Regions from separate parts of the Streptomyces sp. NPDC050145 genome, predicted to be linked through region 3. Evidence: riboswitches for the same ligand, from Rfam matches in the RefSeq annotation. Region 3 holds a riboswitch; each other region holds the start of a gene.

The links. Region 3 has a riboswitch for S-adenosylmethionine ahead of ACIBTU_RS16630 (aminotransferase class V-fold PLP-dependent enzyme). Riboswitches for the same ligand answer to the same signal wherever they lie in the genome.
Region 1: linked by a shared signal. The riboswitch ahead of ACIBTU_RS07890 (IclR family transcriptional regulator) and the one ahead of ACIBTU_RS16630 (aminotransferase class V-fold PLP-dependent enzyme) in region 3 are both predicted to bind S-adenosylmethionine.
Region 2: linked by a shared signal. The riboswitch ahead of thrC (threonine synthase) and the one ahead of ACIBTU_RS16630 (aminotransferase class V-fold PLP-dependent enzyme) in region 3 are both predicted to bind S-adenosylmethionine.

Annotation. Positions count from the first base shown of each region.
Region 1 covers NZ_JBITJS010000003.1:256,058-262,040, reverse strand. The annotation lists gene ACIBTU_RS07915 (hypothetical protein) at 1-294, opposite strand, end outside; gene ACIBTU_RS07910 (aminoglycoside phosphotransferase family protein) at 438-1,460, opposite strand; gene ACIBTU_RS07905 (DUF2332 domain-containing protein) at 1,519-2,481, opposite strand; gene ACIBTU_RS07900 (hypothetical protein) at 2,698-3,096, shown strand; gene ACIBTU_RS07895 (hypothetical protein) at 3,137-4,243, opposite strand; SAM riboswitch class I at 4,315-4,456, shown strand; gene ACIBTU_RS07890 (IclR family transcriptional regulator) at 4,646-5,368, shown strand; gene ACIBTU_RS07885 (hypothetical protein) at 5,401-5,613, opposite strand.
Region 2 covers NZ_JBITJS010000022.1:21,200-27,182, forward strand. The annotation lists gene groL (chaperonin GroEL) at 1-571, opposite strand, end outside; gene ACIBTU_RS33770 (cold-shock protein) at 930-1,136, opposite strand; gene ACIBTU_RS33775 (MoaD/ThiS family protein) at 1,599-1,874, opposite strand; gene thrC (threonine synthase) at 1,929-3,230, opposite strand; SAM riboswitch class I at 3,249-3,404, opposite strand; gene ACIBTU_RS33785 (glucosyl-3-phosphoglycerate synthase) at 3,569-4,516, shown strand; gene ACIBTU_RS33790 (trehalose-6-phosphate synthase) at 4,593-5,978, shown strand.
Region 3 covers NZ_JBITJS010000007.1:295,718-301,700, forward strand. The annotation lists gene ACIBTU_RS16620 (rhomboid family intramembrane serine protease) at 1-127, shown strand, start outside; gene ACIBTU_RS16625 (Lrp/AsnC family transcriptional regulator) at 124-405, shown strand; gene ACIBTU_RS16630 (aminotransferase class V-fold PLP-dependent enzyme) at 443-1,834, opposite strand; SAM riboswitch class IV at 2,056-2,173, opposite strand; gene trpD (anthranilate phosphoribosyltransferase) at 2,269-3,333, opposite strand; gene ACIBTU_RS16640 (cytochrome bc complex cytochrome b subunit) at 3,464-5,101, opposite strand; gene ACIBTU_RS16645 (Rieske 2Fe-2S domain-containing protein) at 5,098-5,983, opposite strand, start outside.

The DNA of each region.
Region 1 (5,983 bases), on a different contig from region 3:
GGCCAGCCCGCAGGCCACCCAGAGCAGCACCCGTAGCGCCGGCCGCAGCCCGTACAGCGCCACCGCTCCGCTGACCGACGCGGCGAGCGCACCCACCGCCACGACCGCCCAACCCAGCCCGGACGCCTCGGAGTCACCACCGTGGTAGGGCAGGGAGGTGCCGCTCAGCGCGCACGCCAGCCCGAAGCCGGTGTACAGCACCGCCCACACCGTCGTCGTCCGGGCCACCCAGCGCGGCCATCTCTGCCACCAGGCGCTCCAGGGCGCCTTCGTCGTCAGTTCACCACTGGTCATGTTCCGAACGTCGCATCGACCGCTGAGGGTGGCGTCTGCCGCCGGAACGATCCCCCTCCCCCGCCCGGGTGAGTGACCGCTGAGGCGGAAGTATGACCAGCCTGGCGTCCGCCGCGGAGTGCGCGGCGGTCTCGGCCTCGCTTCTAACTCCAGCCGGTCCGCTCACGCACCCACTCCAGGGCGGCTTCGCCCTGGGCGCGCTGGAAGCCCCGCAGGGTCGGCAGTCCGGGCGGCGGGGGCTCGACGGATTTACGAAGGAAGTAGCCGGTCAGGGCGATGAGTACGGTGGTGACGTCTTCGGGGTCGGCACCGCGGGCACGCAGGTGCCGGTCAAGAACGCTCATGGCATCCGGGGCGCCCTGCATGATCACGCTCGGGCCCATCGCCACGACGTCGAACCACGCGGCACCGACCGCGGCCCACGGCCAGTCGACCACCATGACGCGGTCCTCGGTGAGCAGCACGTTGTCCGCACGCAGATCGCCGTGGATCAAGGCACGGCCGGCTGCGGCGGTCGCCCAGTCGGCTTCCCGGTCGACGAGGCGTGCGAGTCGGCGGCGCGCCCAGGGGTCGAGCCAGGACAGGTCGTCCGTCCCCTCCTCAAAGGCAGCGGCAAGGCGACGCCAGCCTCGGAAGTCCTCACCGATGCGGTCGGCGAGCGTCGGTGCCTCGATCGGCGAGGGGTCGAGCTGCGCGGACAGCTCGGCGGCCGCCGCAAGGACACGTTGGAGCTCGTTCAGCCGCCATGGCTGGGCCGGCGTCCGGCCGTCCACGTCTTCGAGGACCAGGACGACCCAGCCTTCGAGGTCCAGGGACATGAGCAGCGACGGCACCAGAGCGGTGGCCGGCAGGGCTGCGGTGATCCTGGCCTCCGCCCGGTGCAGGTCAGGAGTCGCAGGGTTGGGTTCGGGTCCCACGGCCTTCACGAAGACCCGTCGGCCGTCGACGAGGCGCACGCGAGCGGCGACACCGGGCGAGAAGCCACCGGCCTGGGTGACTGCGGTCTCCACAGGAGATCCGAGGGATGCCTCGACCTGGCTTCTGACGCCGGCCGGAACGGCCCACCAGTCCACGCGCACACCCGCGGCCGCGGGCACGTCGGCGGACACGTCGGCAGGCACGTCGGCGGGCACATCGGTGGTCTCGGCACTCGCTCGTCTCGCCATGGCCACATGATCGAGGCGGGGGGCCTCGGGCAGCAACGAGGTTTCCCGGCTGTACGTGCTACATCCAGTGGATCCAGTCGCCGTGCGGGTGCGTGTAGGCGGCCGGCGCGCCGTCGACGGTGAGGACGAACGGCGAGGTCTCGAACCGGGGCGGCTCGATGTCGGCGACCACGCCGGGCGCCTCGTTCGCGATCCACACGACGCCGAGCTCGCGGGTCAGCTCCGCGAAGTCGGCGCGGACCTCCGGCGTCACGTACGCCAGCACCGCCGAGTGGAACACCACGACCCGCGCGCCCCGAGGCGCCTGCCGGACGAGGGCCGGCAGCGCCTCGAACAGGTCGCCCTCGTGGACGGGCACGGGACGGCGCTGCGCGGTCCCCAAGGCGGAGACGAGGCGTTCGCGGCGGGCCGTCTGCCCTGGCCACACCAGGCACTCGAGCCAGGACCGGTCCTCGGGATCCGACGGATCGAGCGGGTTGAGGTCGATGCCGGCCGCCCATGCCACCTCGGGCATCCGCAGTTCCGGGTGCGGGCCCTGCGCCCGGCATCGCAGCGTCGGCGCCTGTGGGTCGCCGCCGGTCAGGTGTGTGTGGCCGTAGTCGTAGGAGTACCGGTCGACGTGCAGGCACAGTCCGGCGCTCGCGCCGACCTCGATCAGGGCGAGGGGTCCGTCGAGCGCGGCCAGCGCGGGAAGGAGGGTTGCGCAGCGGCCCGGTTCGTTGGTCTGGGTGCGCCGGGACAGCATCGTCGCCCGCAGCCGCCCGGCCTGGGCGGTGGCCAACTCCCGCAGCGCGTCCGCGTCGGGCGCCGTGTGCAGCAGGTGACGGGCCGCGGCGAACAGCAGGTTCGGCTGGCGCTTGTCGGGAGGCAGGGTGCTCAGGAAGCTCAGCACGTCGGGGTCGGACGCCACCGCGAGGGCCAGCGTCTCGTAGGCGGGGGATCGTCCCGCCGCCTCGTTCTCGGCGAAGCGGCGATAGTTCTCCGCCGTCGTCACCTGATCGTCCAACCCTGTCATCGCCATGACGTGATCATATGGGCGGGTCGCTGTAACGGCCGCCAAATCAACGGGCGGTAGTGGTTGTTGGCGGAGGGGCGCCGCTCACGAACGCTCCCCCACTGTTCAGAACAAGCAGTTGACGCGAGCGGGCTGCCTCCGGGCATGATCATGCGGGCGCGCACTCCGGATCACCGGACGGGTCGTCGGCGCGGAGGCCCGAACCCCCGAGGGAAGGCGCGAATGGAAGACACGAGCGGAGATGCTCAAGCCGGACGCCGCCTCACCGGGTGCGCAATAGGCCCGGTCGCCGGAGTTGTTGCTTCCTATGCCGGCACGACAATGCTGGGGAGGGCCTGGAACGACTGCGAGATCGGAGTCAATGCATCGGCCAACTTCTTCTCCCTCATTCCCGTCTTCTTCGGGCTGTGGCTGATCATCTCCGTACTCTGGATTCTCTCCTTCGGGTTCCTGGGAGGCCGCAGCATGGCGGCAGCCTTCGTCGTCTCCGTGCTGGCGACGCTGGGAACTTACTGGTTGATGATGTCCGCCTTTGGAGCCCCCTCGGGATATCCGGTGAGTGTGGCCGAGTGCTCCCCCGACAATGCTCCGGCATGGTGGCCTGATTGGCTTCCGCTCTAGCAGTGGAACGCGGATTTCGGTGCGGATTTCGGTGCGGTTCTCAGGCGGGCAGGCGGATGTGCAGAGGTTCACAATCCAGGCGTGCGGCCTCCGCTGCCACGTAGTCCAGGAAGACCTGGCGTACGAAAATGCGTCGGTCGGTGCGGTAGTGGTCCTCGGCGATGAAGACAGCCGGTCCGTCGGAGCAGTTGGCGCGCAGGGCCGCAACCGTCGGGGATGAGGATCCGTCCATGTCACGCCCCTCCTCGTTCGTGATGCCGAGCCCCTGCCCGCGGACTGTTGTGCTGAACGCGCCGGTGAGTGCGGGCTCCTGGACGGTCCTGAGGCGGAACTCGGGATCGCCGGCGGTGCTGAGACGGACGTCGCAGCCCCACGCAGGAGCCACGTCCGCGCCGCCGGGCGTGACGCGCGCCATGGGACGGAAGTCGCGGTACGGCTCGGGCAGGGTCACGTTCTTCAGCCCGCACATCTTCCGGCTGTGGCCGATGGGCTCGAACTGTGCGGGTTCCGGGGCGGGTTCACGGGGCGCAGAGAGTCTGTCGGCGCTTTGGCAGTCGAGCGTCTCCATGGTCCGGTTCGCGACGTCGACGACGATGCGGGCGAGGGCCTGTCGGTTGCGGGCACTGTCCTTCGCGTCCGTGGCGTGGCCGATCTCCTCGTCGCCCACGGCCGCGTCCACGACGGCGGGCCCGCTGTGGCGACCCGGCTCGTGGCATGCGTCGGGCAGTGCGACCCACGCCCGGGTGTCCGAGGCCATTCCCAGCAGGTCACCGCCCAGAGGCGTCATCCGTGTCGACAGGAACTCGTCCGCCCAGGGAAGGTTGTCCCTCGTCAGACCCTTCAGGTCGTGAACGCGGATCTGGGTCGGCCGCGGACGGGACTGTCCGTCGGCGACCAGCAGACGACAGCTTCCCTGCAGCTCACCGCCGCCCACCCAGGCGGGGCGGATCTCGCTGTGCTCGACGTCGTGGTCGCCGACCAGGACCTCCACATCGCGATCGGCCACCGCGTCCCAACAGGGCTTCGCGCCGAACAACGGCAGCGTGCCCGTCCCCCACGCCACGCCGCCCGCGCCGAGCAACGCGCCCGCGACGGCCAGCGCGAGCCCCCGCGCCAGTCGCCGCCGGTCACTGTCCAGAACACCCACGGTTCCCCCTCACCCTCCGTATCGGGGTAGCCCCCGGCAGGTGACGCCCGGAGTCTTGCTATTGTCTTCGCGAATCATCCAGAGGGGTGGAGGGACCGGCCCTACGAAGCCCCGGCAACTCCCCGGTCGACTCGGCGCTCCATCTTCGCGCCGCGCCGTCGGGATCAGTGCCAACTCCGGCTCGCGCCAACGTGGCGCGGGAAAAGATGAGGAGACACGGTGCTCTCTGTGCTGACCTTCGCCCCGGCTCTTTCCGCCCCGGGCCTTCCGCATACCCGTCTCGCGATCACTGCGACACCTCGACCGATGTCTTCGGTCCTTCCTCGCTGATCACCCCCGCCCTCGCCTCGGCGAGGTCTCCGCGATCCTCACTCGCGGCCTGAGACTGGAGTAGGTCTTTTCATGGACATATCCGATATTTCCAGTGGTGTCGGCGTGCTCGACAAGACCGCGGTGATCATGGATGCGCTGGCGGCGGGGCCCGCCACACTCGCGGGGCTGGTCGCCGCCACCGGCCTGTCCCGGCCCACCGCCCACCGGCTCGCCACCGCCCTCGAGCGCTACCGTCTGGTCGGCAGGGACCTGCAGGGCCGGTTCGTCCTGGGCCCGTGGCTCGCCGAACTCTCGGCGGCTTCGGGCGAGGATCTCCTGCTGACCTCGGCGGGCCCGGTCCTCACCGCCCTGCGGGACACCACCGGCGAGAGCGCTCAGCTCTACCGCCGGCAGGGGGACGTGCGCATCTGCGTCGCCGCCGCCGAGCGGACCGCAGGTCTGCGCGACACCGTGCCCGTCGGTTCCGCGTTCCCCATGAAGGTCGGCTCCGCCGCCCAGGTCCTGCTGGCCTGGGAGGAACCCGAGCGCTACCACCACGGGCTGCAGGGGGCTCACTTCACGGCCAGGACCCTCAGCGGCGTACGGCGCAGGGGCTGGGCCCAGTCGATCGGCGAACGGGAACCCGGCATGGCCTCCGTCTCGGCGCCGGTCCGCGACCCGGACCGGCGCGTCGTGGCCGCCGTCACGGTCACCGGCCCGCTCCAACGCCTCACCCGCCACCCGGGCGCCCGGCTCGCGAAGGCCGCCATCCACGCGGCGGACCGCCTCACCGAGGCCATACACCAACCCTGACGGCCTTCCGCGGAAAGGCCCCCTCGTCGCTGTCACGCGGTGCTGATGTCGGCCCCGAGTGCCTTGCGCGCCGTGGCCCAGAGGTCCCGGAGTGCCTGAATGCGCCGGGCCTGCGCCTCTTCGTAGTTCTGCCACGGGCCGGGGCGTCGGTCCAGGTAGAGCGCCCGAGCCGCGCTGTGTTCATGACGCAGGGCGGCGACCACCTTCTCGGCCGCGTCGATCACGGGCTCGGGCCCCTCCAGCATGATCAACGGTTCGACCGCCGCCAGTTCACGGATCGCCTCACGCGCCTGACGGGCCGCGGCATCGAACGACGTTCCTCCCGGGCCTGGAGCCGTTGCGTCTGCGCCTGCCGCCCGGCTGCGTCAGGGAGACATCGGATCGGACAGTGGGGCACCGGACCTCACTCGGCAGATCTGCACTGAGGCTCCGCAAAGTCGATACGGACGTGCCGTGACGGACATCGGCGCGTACGCGGCTCGCCCTTCTATCTCTCGATTGTCCGCTTCGTGACCGTGCTCGGCCGCGAGGGTGCGCCGTCCCTTCGCGAACGATGTGGAGAAGTGGGCCCGGATCCGTGTACGGGTCCACGCGAGTGTGCCGCTCGGACGTTGA
Region 2 (5,983 bases), on a different contig from region 3:
TACCCTCGGTGAGCTCGAGCTCCAGACCGAAGGTCTGGGACTCCTCGACGGTGATGACGCCTTCCTTGCCGACCTTGTCCATGGCCTCGGCGATGAGCTCGCCGATCTGGGTGTCGGCGGCGGAGATGGAGGCCGTGGAAGCGATCTGCTCCTTGGTCTCGACATCCTTGGCCTGCTCGAGCAGGGCGGCGGAGACGGCCTCGACGGCCTTCTCGATGCCACGCTTGAGGGCCATCGGGTTGGCACCGGCGGCCACGTTGCGAAGGCCTTCGCGAACGAGGGCCTGGGCCAGGACGGTCGCGGTCGTCGTGCCGTCACCGGCGACGTCGTCCGTCTTCTTCGCGACCTCCTTGACCAGCTCGGCGCCGATCTTCTCGTACGGGTCCTCGAGCTCGATCTCCTTGGCGATGGACACACCATCGTTGGTGATCGTGGGGGCGCCCCACTTCTTCTCGAGGACGACGTTGCGACCCTTGGGGCCCAGGGTCACCTTGACGGCGTCGGCGAGCTGGTTCATGCCGCGCTCGAGGCCGCGCCGTGCCTCCTCGTCGAACGCGATGATCTTGGCCATGTGAAGTGGTCCTCCCGGACGGGGTGGAAAAGCAAGCAAACGGACCGTGCCGGCGCCCGCGACGGACGGCTTGCGCACCTTGTGGTTCCTTGCCCCACCCGGCGTGCGAGCCTCACTGGCCCGATCCAAGTTCTGTCACTCTCACTCGGAGAGTGCTAAGCCCAATGATTAGCACTCGCCCCATGCGAGTGCAAGCGGCTACCACAGATCCGCACCCCCGCGCGCCACCCGGTCCCGCCCCCGACCCCGCTCCCGGTCCCGCACCGCTCCGGCCTCCGGGCAGCACGAAGGGCCCGCACCCCCGATCGGGGACACGGACCCTCGTGTCGTACGAAGCTTGCGGTCAGACGCGCGCGCTTCAGCCGGCGGCAAGCCGAACCATGTCGGCCTGCGGCCCCTTCTGGCCCTGCGAGATCTCGAACTCGACCCGCTGACCCTCTTCAAGGGTGCGGTATCCGTCCATCTGGATGGCGCTGTAGTGGACGAAAACATCCGCACCACCGTCGACCGCGATGAAGCCGTACCCCTTCTCCGCGTTGAACCACTTGACGGTGCCCTGAGCCATGCCTAACTCCCCTATTACTGGCCCTTGCGCGAGTCCGCACTTCGCGGACCCGGGTCAGACCTCACGCCCCAAAGGGTTGGGGGTGTGCGCCGGAACGCGTCGACCGCGGCCGAATGTATCTGCCCAACTGCCCTCTGCAACAGGTCAATCGGACGACAATTCTGAGCGCCCGCGATCGGGGAAACCGGGCCAACTCACCGGATCCCAGGGCAAGTCGGGTCGAATAAATGCCATAAAAGGCCCGAATGGGCGGGGCGCTTTGGCTGCTTCTCATCGGGATTCGCTCAAGAACTCATATGCGTCCGTCATGCACCACGGACGGGAGCGGAGCAGCTTCCCCAACTGTACCCCGCTCAACCATGCAGAATTGCCCCCTCCGCTTCTCTGGCGGAGGGGGCAATTCTGGTAACTCTGGGTAAGTCAGGGAAATCCCGGACGGTCGAGGCGATCAGCCGCCGTCGATCAGCCGCCGGCGACGGCGGGAATGATCGAGACGCCGGCGCCGTCCGGCGTCACGGTCTCCAGGCCCTGCTCGAAACGGACGTCGTCGTCGTTCACGTACACGTTCACGAAGCGGCGCAGCTTGCCCTGGTCGTCGAGCACGCGGGCGGCGATGCCCGTGTGGTTCTTCTCCAGGTCGGCGATGACGTCGGCGAGGGTCGCGCCCTCGGCCGGCACCTCGGCCTGCCCGCCGGTGTAGGTACGGAGGATGGTGGGGATCCGGACGTTGACGCTCATGGGTTCACCTCGGCTGTTCTTCGGTAAAGGGGGGCGGGGAACTACTCGGGGGAACTACTCGGCGAGCCCGGCGGACCGGAACGCCTCGAGGGACGGCCGGATCGTCGCGGTGGCCTGCGAGGACTCCGCGACGGCGTCGAGGGTCTTCAGCCCGTCACCCGTGTTCAGCACCACCGTGGTGAGCGACGGGTCGATGAGGCCCGCCTCGATGAGCTTCTTGGTGACACCGAGCGTCACACCGCCGGCCGTCTCCGCGAAGATGCCCTCGGTCCGCGCCAGCAGCTTGATCGCGTCGACGACCTGCTCGTCGTTCACATCCTCCACGGCGCCACCGGTGCGGCGCGCGATGTCGAGGACGTACGGCCCGTCGGCCGGGTTGCCGATGGCGAGCGACTTCGCGATCGTGTTCGGCTTCTGCGGGCGGACGACGTCGTGGCCGCCCTTGTAGGCGACGGAGACCGGCGAGCAGCCCTCGGCCTGGGCGCCGAAGAGCTTGTACGGCTTGTCCTCGACGAGGCCGAGCTTGATGAGCTCCTGCAGACCCTTGTCGATCTTCGTGAACTGCGAACCGGACGCGATCGGGATGACCAGCTGGTCCGGCAGCTGCCAGCCCAGCTGCTCGCAGATCTCGTAGGCGAGCGTCTTGGAACCCTCGCCGTAGTACGGGCGCAGGTTGACGTTGACGAAGCCCCAGCCCTCGCCCAGCGGGTCGCCGATGAGCTCGGAGCAGAAGCGGTTCACATCGTCGTAGTTGCCCTCGATGGCGACGAGGTCACCGCCGTAGACACCGGCCATGACGACCTTGCCCTGCTCCAGGTCGTGCGGGATGAACACGCAGGAGCGGAAGCCGGCGCGGGCGGCGGCGGCGCCGACGGCACCCGCCAGGTTGCCCGTGGAGGAGCAGGAGAGGGTGGTGAAGCCGAAGGCGCGGGCGGCCTCGATGGCCTGGGCGACGACACGGTCCTTGAAGGAGTGCGTCGGGTTCCCGGAGTCGTCCTTGACGAACAGCCTGCCCTGCTCGACGCCGAGTTCACGGGCCAGGTTGTCGGCCTTGACCAGGTGGGTCCAGCCCGGGTTCAGGTTCGGCTTCTCGGCGACGTCGGCCGGGACGGGCAGCAGCGGCGCGTAGCGCCAGATGTTCGCGGGGCCGGCCTCGATCTGCTTGCGGAGCGCCTCGGGGTCGCCGACGGGAAGGTCGTACGCGACCTCCAGAGGCCCGAAACACTCGACGCACGCGAAGATCGGGCCGAGCTCGAACTTGGCGCCGCACTCGCGGCAGGAGAGGCCCGACGCGGGACCGAGGTCCACGGTCTTCTCGGAGGGGGTGGTTCCGGTGGCGACAGTCTGTACAGCCATGAGAGGCGAGGCCCTTTCTCCTCATCTTCCTCACGACGCATCTCGCCGTGAGACGGATTTGGCACCTTCCCTAGCCGGGAGCCTCGCGATGGACAGTTGCGGTGTCCTACGAGACCGGCTGGAGGGTTGCCGGGGCTTCAACGGGCCGTATCCCTCTGCCCCTCTGGATGAGCGGTATTCGATTGTTGAGCGCGGCTCGCGGCGACCCCGGCATGCGGTGGTCCCTGGCCTTGTTCAAGACTGTAACCGACGGCCTGGACGCTTGAGATAGTCGTCCGAACCGCGAGATGGATCACAAATCGTCCCGCACCACCACGCGGAGTGAGGAGCAGCCGACCGTGCTGGAAGAGGTAGAGCGCTGGCTGAACGAGCGCTCCTGGTCCGTGGCGGACCGGCCGCCGCACCAGCTGATCGCCGCGAAGCGCGCGTCGGGGCAGACCGTGAGTGTCGTGCTGCCGGCGCTCGACGAGGAGGCGACGGTCGGCCAGATCGTGTCCGTGATCCGACGCGAGCTGATGACGGAGGCGGTGCCGCTGGTCGACGAGCTGGTGGTCGTGGACTCCGGGTCCACGGACCGGACCTCCGAGGTCGCGGCGGCGGCCGGCGCGCGGGTCGTGCACCGGGACGCGATCCTGCCGCGACTCCCGGCCCGGCCCGGCAAGGGCGAGGTGCTGTGGCGCTCACTCCTCGTGACCTCCGGCGACATCGTCTGCTTCGTCGACGCGGACCTCAAGGAGTTCTCCGCGGACTTCGTGTCCGGGATCGTCGGACCGCTGCTCACCGACCCGGACGTGCAGTTCGTGAAGGCGATGTACGACCGGCCGCTCGGTGACGCCGCGGGACAGGGCGGGCGGGTGACCGAGCTGGTGGCGCGGCCGCTGCTGAACCTGCACTGGCCGCGGCTGGCCGGTTTCGTGCAGCCGCTCGGCGGCGAGTACGCGGCCCGCAGGTCCCTGCTCGAGCAGCTGCCGTTCCCGGTCGGGTACGGGGTCGAGCTGGGGCTGCTCGTGGACGCGCTGCACACGGTGGGCCTGGACGCGCTCGCCCAGGTCGACGTGGGGGTCAGGAAGCACCGGCACCAGGACGGGCAGGCGCTCGGCCGGATGGCGGCGGCGATCTACCGCACGGCGCAGCTGCGGCTCGCGCGCGGGCATCTGGTGCGGCCGGTGCTGACCCAGTTCGAGCGGGGCGAGAAGGGTTTCGAGCCGCGCACGCACGACGTGGACACGGAGGAGCGGCCGCCGATGGCGGAGATCGACGAGTACCGCGAGCGCCGGGTGGCGTGAGCGCGGGTGGCCTGAACGTCGGGTGGCGTGAGCGTCGTTACGTTTGAGGCTTTCCGGGGCGGGCTAGCGTGCCCGTATGGCTTCCACTCCTGGTGCTGCTGAGGTTCTTGTCGCGTCCAACCGGGGCCCGGTCTCGTACGCCGTCGGGGACGACGGCACGGTCACGGCCCGGCGGGGCGGGGGCGGGCTCGTGTCCGCGCTCAGCTCCGTCGACGACAAGCTGTGGGTGTGCGCGGCGCTCGGCGACGGGGACCGGGAGGCGGTGCGGCGCGGGATCACCGAGCCGGGTGTGCGGATGCTGGACATCGACCCGGAGGTGCACGCGGCGGCGTACAACGGGATCGCGAACTCGGTGCTGTGGTTCGTGCACCACATGCTGTACCAGACCCCGTTGGAGCCGTCGTTCGGACCGGAGTTCCGGCGGCAGTGGGCGGCGTACGAGGAGTACAACCGGGCGTTCGCACAGGCCCTCGCGGACGGGGCGGCGCCGGGGGCGACCGTCGTGGTCCAGGACTACCACCTGGCCCTGGTGCCCGGGATGCTCCGCGAACTCCGCGGCGACCTGCGCATCGGGCACTTCTCGCACACGCCGTGGGCGCCCGTCGACTGGTTCCGGATGCTGCCGGACGACATCGCGGAGCAGCTCCTGCGCGGGATGCTCGGCGCGGACCGGCTGGGCTTTCTGACCCGGCGCTGGGCGGACGCGTTCACGGAGTGCTGTACGCGGATCGTGGGCGGGCCCGGCGGTACGGAGATCGGGGTGCACGGGCTCGGGGCCGACGCGGAGTTCCTGCGGGAGCGGGCGCACCGGGCGGACGTCGAGGAGCGGCTCGCGGCGCTGCGGGAGCAGGTCGGCGCGGGGCGCAAGGTCGTGGTGCGGGTGGACCGCACGGAACTGTCCAAGAACATCGTGCGGGGGCTGCGGGCCTTCGAGCTGCTCCTTGAGACGCGGCCGGAGTGGCGGGAGCGGGTCGTGCATCTCGCGTTCGCGTATCCGTCGCGGCAGGACCTGGAGGTGTACCAGGAGTACACGGCGGAGGTCTCGTGGGTCGCGGCGTCGATCAACTCCCGTTTCGGTACGGAGGGCTGGACGCCGGTCGTGCTCCATGTGAAGGACGACTTCGCGCGCTCCCTGGCGGCGTACCGGCTGGCGGACGTCGCCCTCGTGAACCCGATCCGGGACGGGATGAACCTGGTCGCGAAGGAGGTGCCGATCGTCTCCGACGGGGGCGGGTGTGTGCTCGTGCTGTCGCGGGAGGCGGGGGCGTACGAGGAGCTCGGGGACGCCGCGATCGGGGTGAACCCGTTCGATGTGAGCGGGACCGCTGTCGCGTTGGGGGCGGCGCTGGACATGCCGGACGCGGAGCGGGTCGAGCGGGGCGAGCGGTTGGTGGCGGCGGGTTCTGCGTTGCCGCCCGCCCGGTGGTTCCTGGACCAATTGGATGCGCTGCGCTCCCGCTGAGCGCG
Region 3 (5,983 bases):
GGTGGCCTATCTGGCGCACCTGGTCGGCTTCTCCACCGGCTTCCTCTACGCATGGGTGCGGTACCGGGGCCGGGCTAGAGTGAAGGCGACCCACACCACGGCCACCGAGGGAGACAGCCAGCCGTGATCACCGCGATCGTGCTCATCAAGACCAGCGTGGACCGCATCCCCGAGATCGCGGAGTCGATCGCGGCGCTGGAGAGCGTCAGCGAGGTCTTCTCCGTCACCGGTACGTACGACCTGATCGCCATGGTCCGGGTCGCCCGCCACGACGACCTGGCCGATGTCATCCCCGGCAAGATCAGCAAGATTCCGGGTGTGGAGGCGACGGACACCCACGTCGCCTTCCGCACCTACTCCCAGCACGACCTGGAGGCCGCGTTCGCCATCGGCCTGGACGGCTGAGCGGACCTCCCTAAAAGTCTCGCAGGCCTCGTATGCCTCAGGAGGCCGGGACGCAGCGTCCGTCCTCCGTGCGGTAGTTCCAGCGGGCACCGTCCCGGACCAGCTCGGTCACCGCGGCGACGAAGCGCTCGACGTGCTCGTCGGGGGTGCCCGCGCCGAAGCTGACGCGGATCGCGTTCAGCGACTTCTCGCCGGGCGCGGCCTCGGGGGCACCGCACTCCCCCTGCTGCTGCGGGTCCGAGCCGAGCAGCGTGCGCACCAGCGGGTGGGCGCAGAAGAGACCGTCGCGCACGCCGATGCCGTACTCGGCGGAGAGCGCGGCCGCGAAGTGCGAGGAGTTCCAGCCCTCGACGACGAACGAGATGACGCCGACCCGCGGGGCGTCGTCGCCGAACAGCGACAGCACCTTCACCTCGGGCACCGCCGCAAGGCCCTCGCGCACCTTCCGGATCAGGTGCTGCTCCCGGGCGACGAGGGAGTCGAAGCCCGCCTCGGTCAGCGCCTTGCAGGCGGAGGCGATCGAGTAGACACCGATGACGTTGGGCGAGCCGGCCTCGTGGCGGGCGGCGCTCTCGTGCCACTCGACGTCCACGCCGCCGTCCGCGCGCCGGGCGACCTTGCGCGACGCGCCGCCGCCGGCCAGGTACGGCTCGGCCTCGGTCAGCCAGTCGGAGCGGCCCGCGAGCACGCCCGAGCCGAACGGCGCGTACAGCTTGTGCCCGGAGAAGGCGACCCAGTCGACGTCCAGGTCCTGTACGGAGACGGGGTGGTGGGGGGCGAGCTGGGCGGCGTCGAGGACGATGCGGGCGCCGTGCGCGTGCGCGGCGGCGGCCAGTTCGCGCACCGGCCACAGCTCACCGGTGACGTTCGAGGCGCCGGTGACGCAGACGAGGGCCGGACCGTAGGGGTCGCGGTCGGTGAGGGCGCGCTCCAGGGTGGCGACGGCCTCGTCGGGGGTGCGCGGCGCGTTCAGGTAGGTGACGCGGGCGTCGCGCCAGGGCAGCAGCGAGGCGTGGTGCTCGGTCTCGAAGACGAAGACCTGGCAGTCGGCCGGGAGGGCCTGGGCGAGCAGGTTGAGCGAGTCGGTGGTGGAGCGGGTGAAGACGACCTGGTCGCCCTCGCGGCAGTCGAGGAACTCGGCGACGGCGGTGCGGGAGTTCTCGAACAGGTCGGTGGACAGCTGGGAGAGGTACCCGGCGCCGCGGTGCACGCTGCCGTAGTACGGGGCGTACGCGGCGACGTCGTCCCACACGCGCTGGAGGGCGGGGGCGCTGGCGGCGTAGTCGAGGGCGGCGTAGGTGACTTCGCCGCCGGTGACGAGCGGCACGGTGACGTCGCGGCCGAGGACCGGCAGCGGGGCGCCGCAGGCGGGGTCGGCGGACTCGGCGCAGGCGGTGGCGGTGGCGGCGGAGGGGGTGTGAGCAGACATGGGTGTCTCCCGGCAGGACAAGGCGAAAGGACGGAGAGATCCCGCACGGCGGCACGACAGGGCTCAAAAGGCCGTCGGCGTACGGGTGTTGACCTCGACGCACGGCGGCAGAGACCCGGCCGGGCGGAGGGTGTGGTGGAGAAGGGGCGAGAAGCCCTAGCGCATTCGCTTGCTCACGAGACTGCTCCCTCGAACGACCCAGGACCCCAGGATTCGCGAGGGGTCCGCGCTTGCCATGCGCCTTGCTGCGCACGGCCTGGTCTTCACCCGGGGCACCCCGCCACGGACGGAGGGTTGCCGGACAGCGAGCCGGGGCCTAAATCGCTGTCACTCATGACCTTGCTCAGCATCCTGCCACACGTCCCGGAAACGGCAAGGGCGCAGTCCAGAATCTGGACTGCGCCCTTGTTCGCGCGGGTGCGGGCGGGTGCGGGTCAGCGCTGGGTGGCGGCCACCCAGCGCTCCAGGGCCGCCTTGGCCGCCCCGCTGTCGATCGAGTGCGCGGCCCGCTCCATGCCGGCCGCGAGCTGCTCGGTGAGCGTGCCCTCGCCCGGGCGCACGGCGACGAGCGCGGCCGCCGAGTTGAGCAGCACGGCGTCGCGGACCGGCCCGCGCTCGCCGTCGAGCAGGCGCCGCGCCACCTCCGCGTTGTACGCCGGGTCGCCGCCGCGCAGGGCCTCGATGGGGACCGGCTCGATGCCGACGTCGCGCGGGTCGAAGCGCTCCTCGCGCACGGCGCCGTCGCGCACCACCCAGACGCGGGAGCTCCCGGTGACGGTCAGCTCGTCGAGGCCGTCGTCGCCGCGGAAGACGAGCGAGGAGTTGCCGCGCTCGGCGAAGACTCCGGCCACGACCGGGGCCATCCGGGCGTCGGCGACCCCGACGGCCTGGGCGCGGACCCGGGCCGGGTTGGTCAGCGGGCCGAGCAGGTTGAAGACGGTACGGATGCCGAGCTGGCCGCGGGCGGCGCCGGCGTAGCGCAGCGCGGGGTGGAACTTCACGGCGAAGCAGAAGGTGATGCCCGCCTCCTCGGCGACCTGGGGCACCCGGGAGGGCGGCAGGTCGAGGTTGACGCCGAGCTTCTCCAGGACGTCGGAGGCGCCGGAGGCGGAGGACGCCGCCCGGTTGCCGTGCTTGACGACCTTGGCGCCCGCGCCGGCCACCACGATCGCCGACATGGTCGAGATGTTGACGGTCTTGGCGCCGTCGCCGCCGGTGCCGACGATGTCGACGGTCTCGCCGGGCACCTCGATCACGTTGGCGTGCTCGTACATGCCGCGGACCAGACCGGAGATCTCCGCGACGGTCTCGCCCTTGGCGCGCAGGGCCACCGCGAAGCCGGCGATCTGCGCGTCGGTGGCCTCGCCCCGCATGATCCGGTCCATCGCCCACGCGGTGTCGTCGGCGCTCAGGTCACGGCCCTCCAGCAGGCCGTTGAGGACGGAGGGCCAGGAACGGCCCGCCGCGGTGTCGCCTCCAGCGGGGGTCAAAGCGCTCATCGCCGCTCCTGGTGATACGCGTAGGACAGGTGGGAAAGGGGTGCTCCCACCTTATCCAGTGCCAGGACGGCGAAGAGCCCCCGTCCAGTGCCTGGACGGGGGCTCCTGCCGTGGCGAACAGCGTCAGAGATCAGTGGTGGCCGTGGCCGCTGGTGATCTCCTTGTACTCCTCGGCGGTGGGCTTGGAGATCTGGTTGTGCTCTCCGTAGTAGCCCTTCGAGAGCTTGGCGCGCAGCTTCTGCACGCGCGACAGCTTGCGCTCCACACCGTTCTCGTCGACCGTCGGGCCGAGCTCCAGCGGCGCGTACTGCTCGTGCGCCGTGAGGGTGTGCAGGGCGTCCTGGTTCAGCGGCTCGTGGACCTCGATGAACTCACCGTGCGGCAGGCGCTTGATGATGCCGGACTCGCGTCCGTGCAGCACCTTGTCCTTGTCGCGGCGCTGGAGGCCGAGGCAGATCCGCTTGGTGGCGATGAAGACCACGACCGGCATCACGAAGAAGCTGATGCGGACGAACCAGGTGATCGCGTTGATCGACAGGTGGAAGTGCGTGGCCCAGAGGTCGTTGCCACCACCGATCATCAGCACGAAGTACCAGGAGATCCACGCGGCGCCGAACGCGGTGCGCGTCGGGGCGTTGCGCGGGCGGTCCAGGATGTGGTGCTCGCGCTTGTCGCCGGTGACCCAGGACTCGATGAACGGGTAGACGGCGATGGCGACCAGGACCAGCGGGAAGATCACCAGCGGGATGAACACACCCAGGACGAGCGTGTGACCCCAGAGGTTGATCTCCCAGCCCGGCATCGTACGGATCAGGCCTTCGGAGAAGCCCATGTACCAGTCGGGCTGGGCGCCCGTGGAGACCTGGTCCGGACGGTACGGGCCGATGGCCCAGATCGGGTTGATCGTGGCGATCGCGGAGATGACCGCGATGACACCGAAGACCAGGAAGAAGAAGCCACCCGCCTTGGCCATGTAGACCGGCAGCAGCGGCATGCCGACGACGTTCTTCTCGGTCTTGCCGGGGCCCGCGAACTGCGTGTGCTTGTGGTAGAAGACCAGGATCAGGTGCGCCACCATCAGGCCGAGCATGATGCCCGGCAGCAGCAGGATGTGGACCGAGTAGAACCGGGCCACGAAGTCGCCGCCCGGGAACTCTCCGCCGAACAGGAAGAACGAGAGGTACGTGCCGACGATCGGCACGGACAGGACCGCGCCCTCCATGAAGCGGACACCGGTGCCGGAGAGCAGGTCGTCCGGGAGCGAGTAACCGGTGAAGCCGGTGAACATGCCGAGGACGAACAGCAGGAAGCCGAACAGCCAGTTGACCTCACGCGGCTTGCGGAACGCACCCGTGAAGAACACGCGCATCATGTGCACGAACATGCCGGCGAGGAAGATCAGCGCGGCCCAGTGGTGGATCTGCCGGATGAGCAGACCACCGCGCACATCGAAGCTGATGTGCATGGTCGAGTTGAACGCCTCGGACATCAGCTGACCCTGCAGCGGGATGTAGCTGCCGTTGTACTCCACCTCGTTCATCGACGGGTGGAAGAACAGCGTCAGGTACACACCCGTGAGGATGATGATGATGAAGCTGTACATGCAGATCTCGCCGAGCATGAAGGACCAGTGGTCCGGAAAGATCTTGCGCATGTTGGCCTTGGCCAGGGAGTAGATCCCCAGGCGGCCGTCGGCCCAGTCGGCGACGCGCTCGCCGGCCGGCGCCTTCTCGCGGGAAGACGCCTCGTTGGTGGTCGTAGTACTCATCCGCGCTCCCAGAAGGCAGGACCGACGGGCTCGTCGAAGTCGCCGAGCGCCGCGAGGTGGCCCTCGTCGTCAATACCGATGCGCAGCTGCGGCAGAGCGTGACCCGCCGGGCCGAAGATCACCCGCGCGCCGTCGGAGAGGTCGAAGGTGGACTGGTGGCAGGGGCACAGCGCGTGGTGCGTCTGCTGCTCGTACAGGGAGATCGGGCAGCCCACGTGGGTGCAGATCTTCGAGTACGCCACGATGCCCTCGTGCGACCACTCGAGCTCGCGCTTGTCCTTGATGTTCTCCGGCTGGATCCGGACGAGCATCAGGGCGTCCTTGGCGATGTTCGTCTGGAAGTCGTGGTCGTGCTCCTCCAGGCCCTCGGGCTTGGCGAAGGTGAGCGAGCCGACCGGGATGTCCGAGGGACGCAGCGGCTCGTTCGTGTTCATGTTGACGAGCTTGAGGCCCTTCTTCCACGACGTGGTGCGCAGCTTCTTCTCGGGCAGCGGCCCGAGGTCGCGCAGCAGCACCACACCGGAGAGCGGCACCATGGCCAGCGCGCCGAAGAGCGTGTTGCGGATCAGCTTGCGGCGGCCGAACTGCGACTCGCGCGCACCGTCGGCGAAGTCCTGCAGGACCTTCGCCTTGACCTCGGGCTCGGCCTCGATCGCGTGACGCTCCTGCGCCACCTCGACGTCCGACATCAGCGTGCGGGCCCAGTGGACCGCGCCGGCGCCGATGCAGAACAGGGCCACGCCCAGGGTCGTGCCCAGCGCGAAGTTCAGCGCGCTGATGTGACCGAGCGGGAAAATGTACACGCTCTTGTCGACGTCGAGGGTGACGTACGAGGCGATGAAGCCGATCGTGGCCAGCATCGAGAGCGTGAACAGGAAGGCG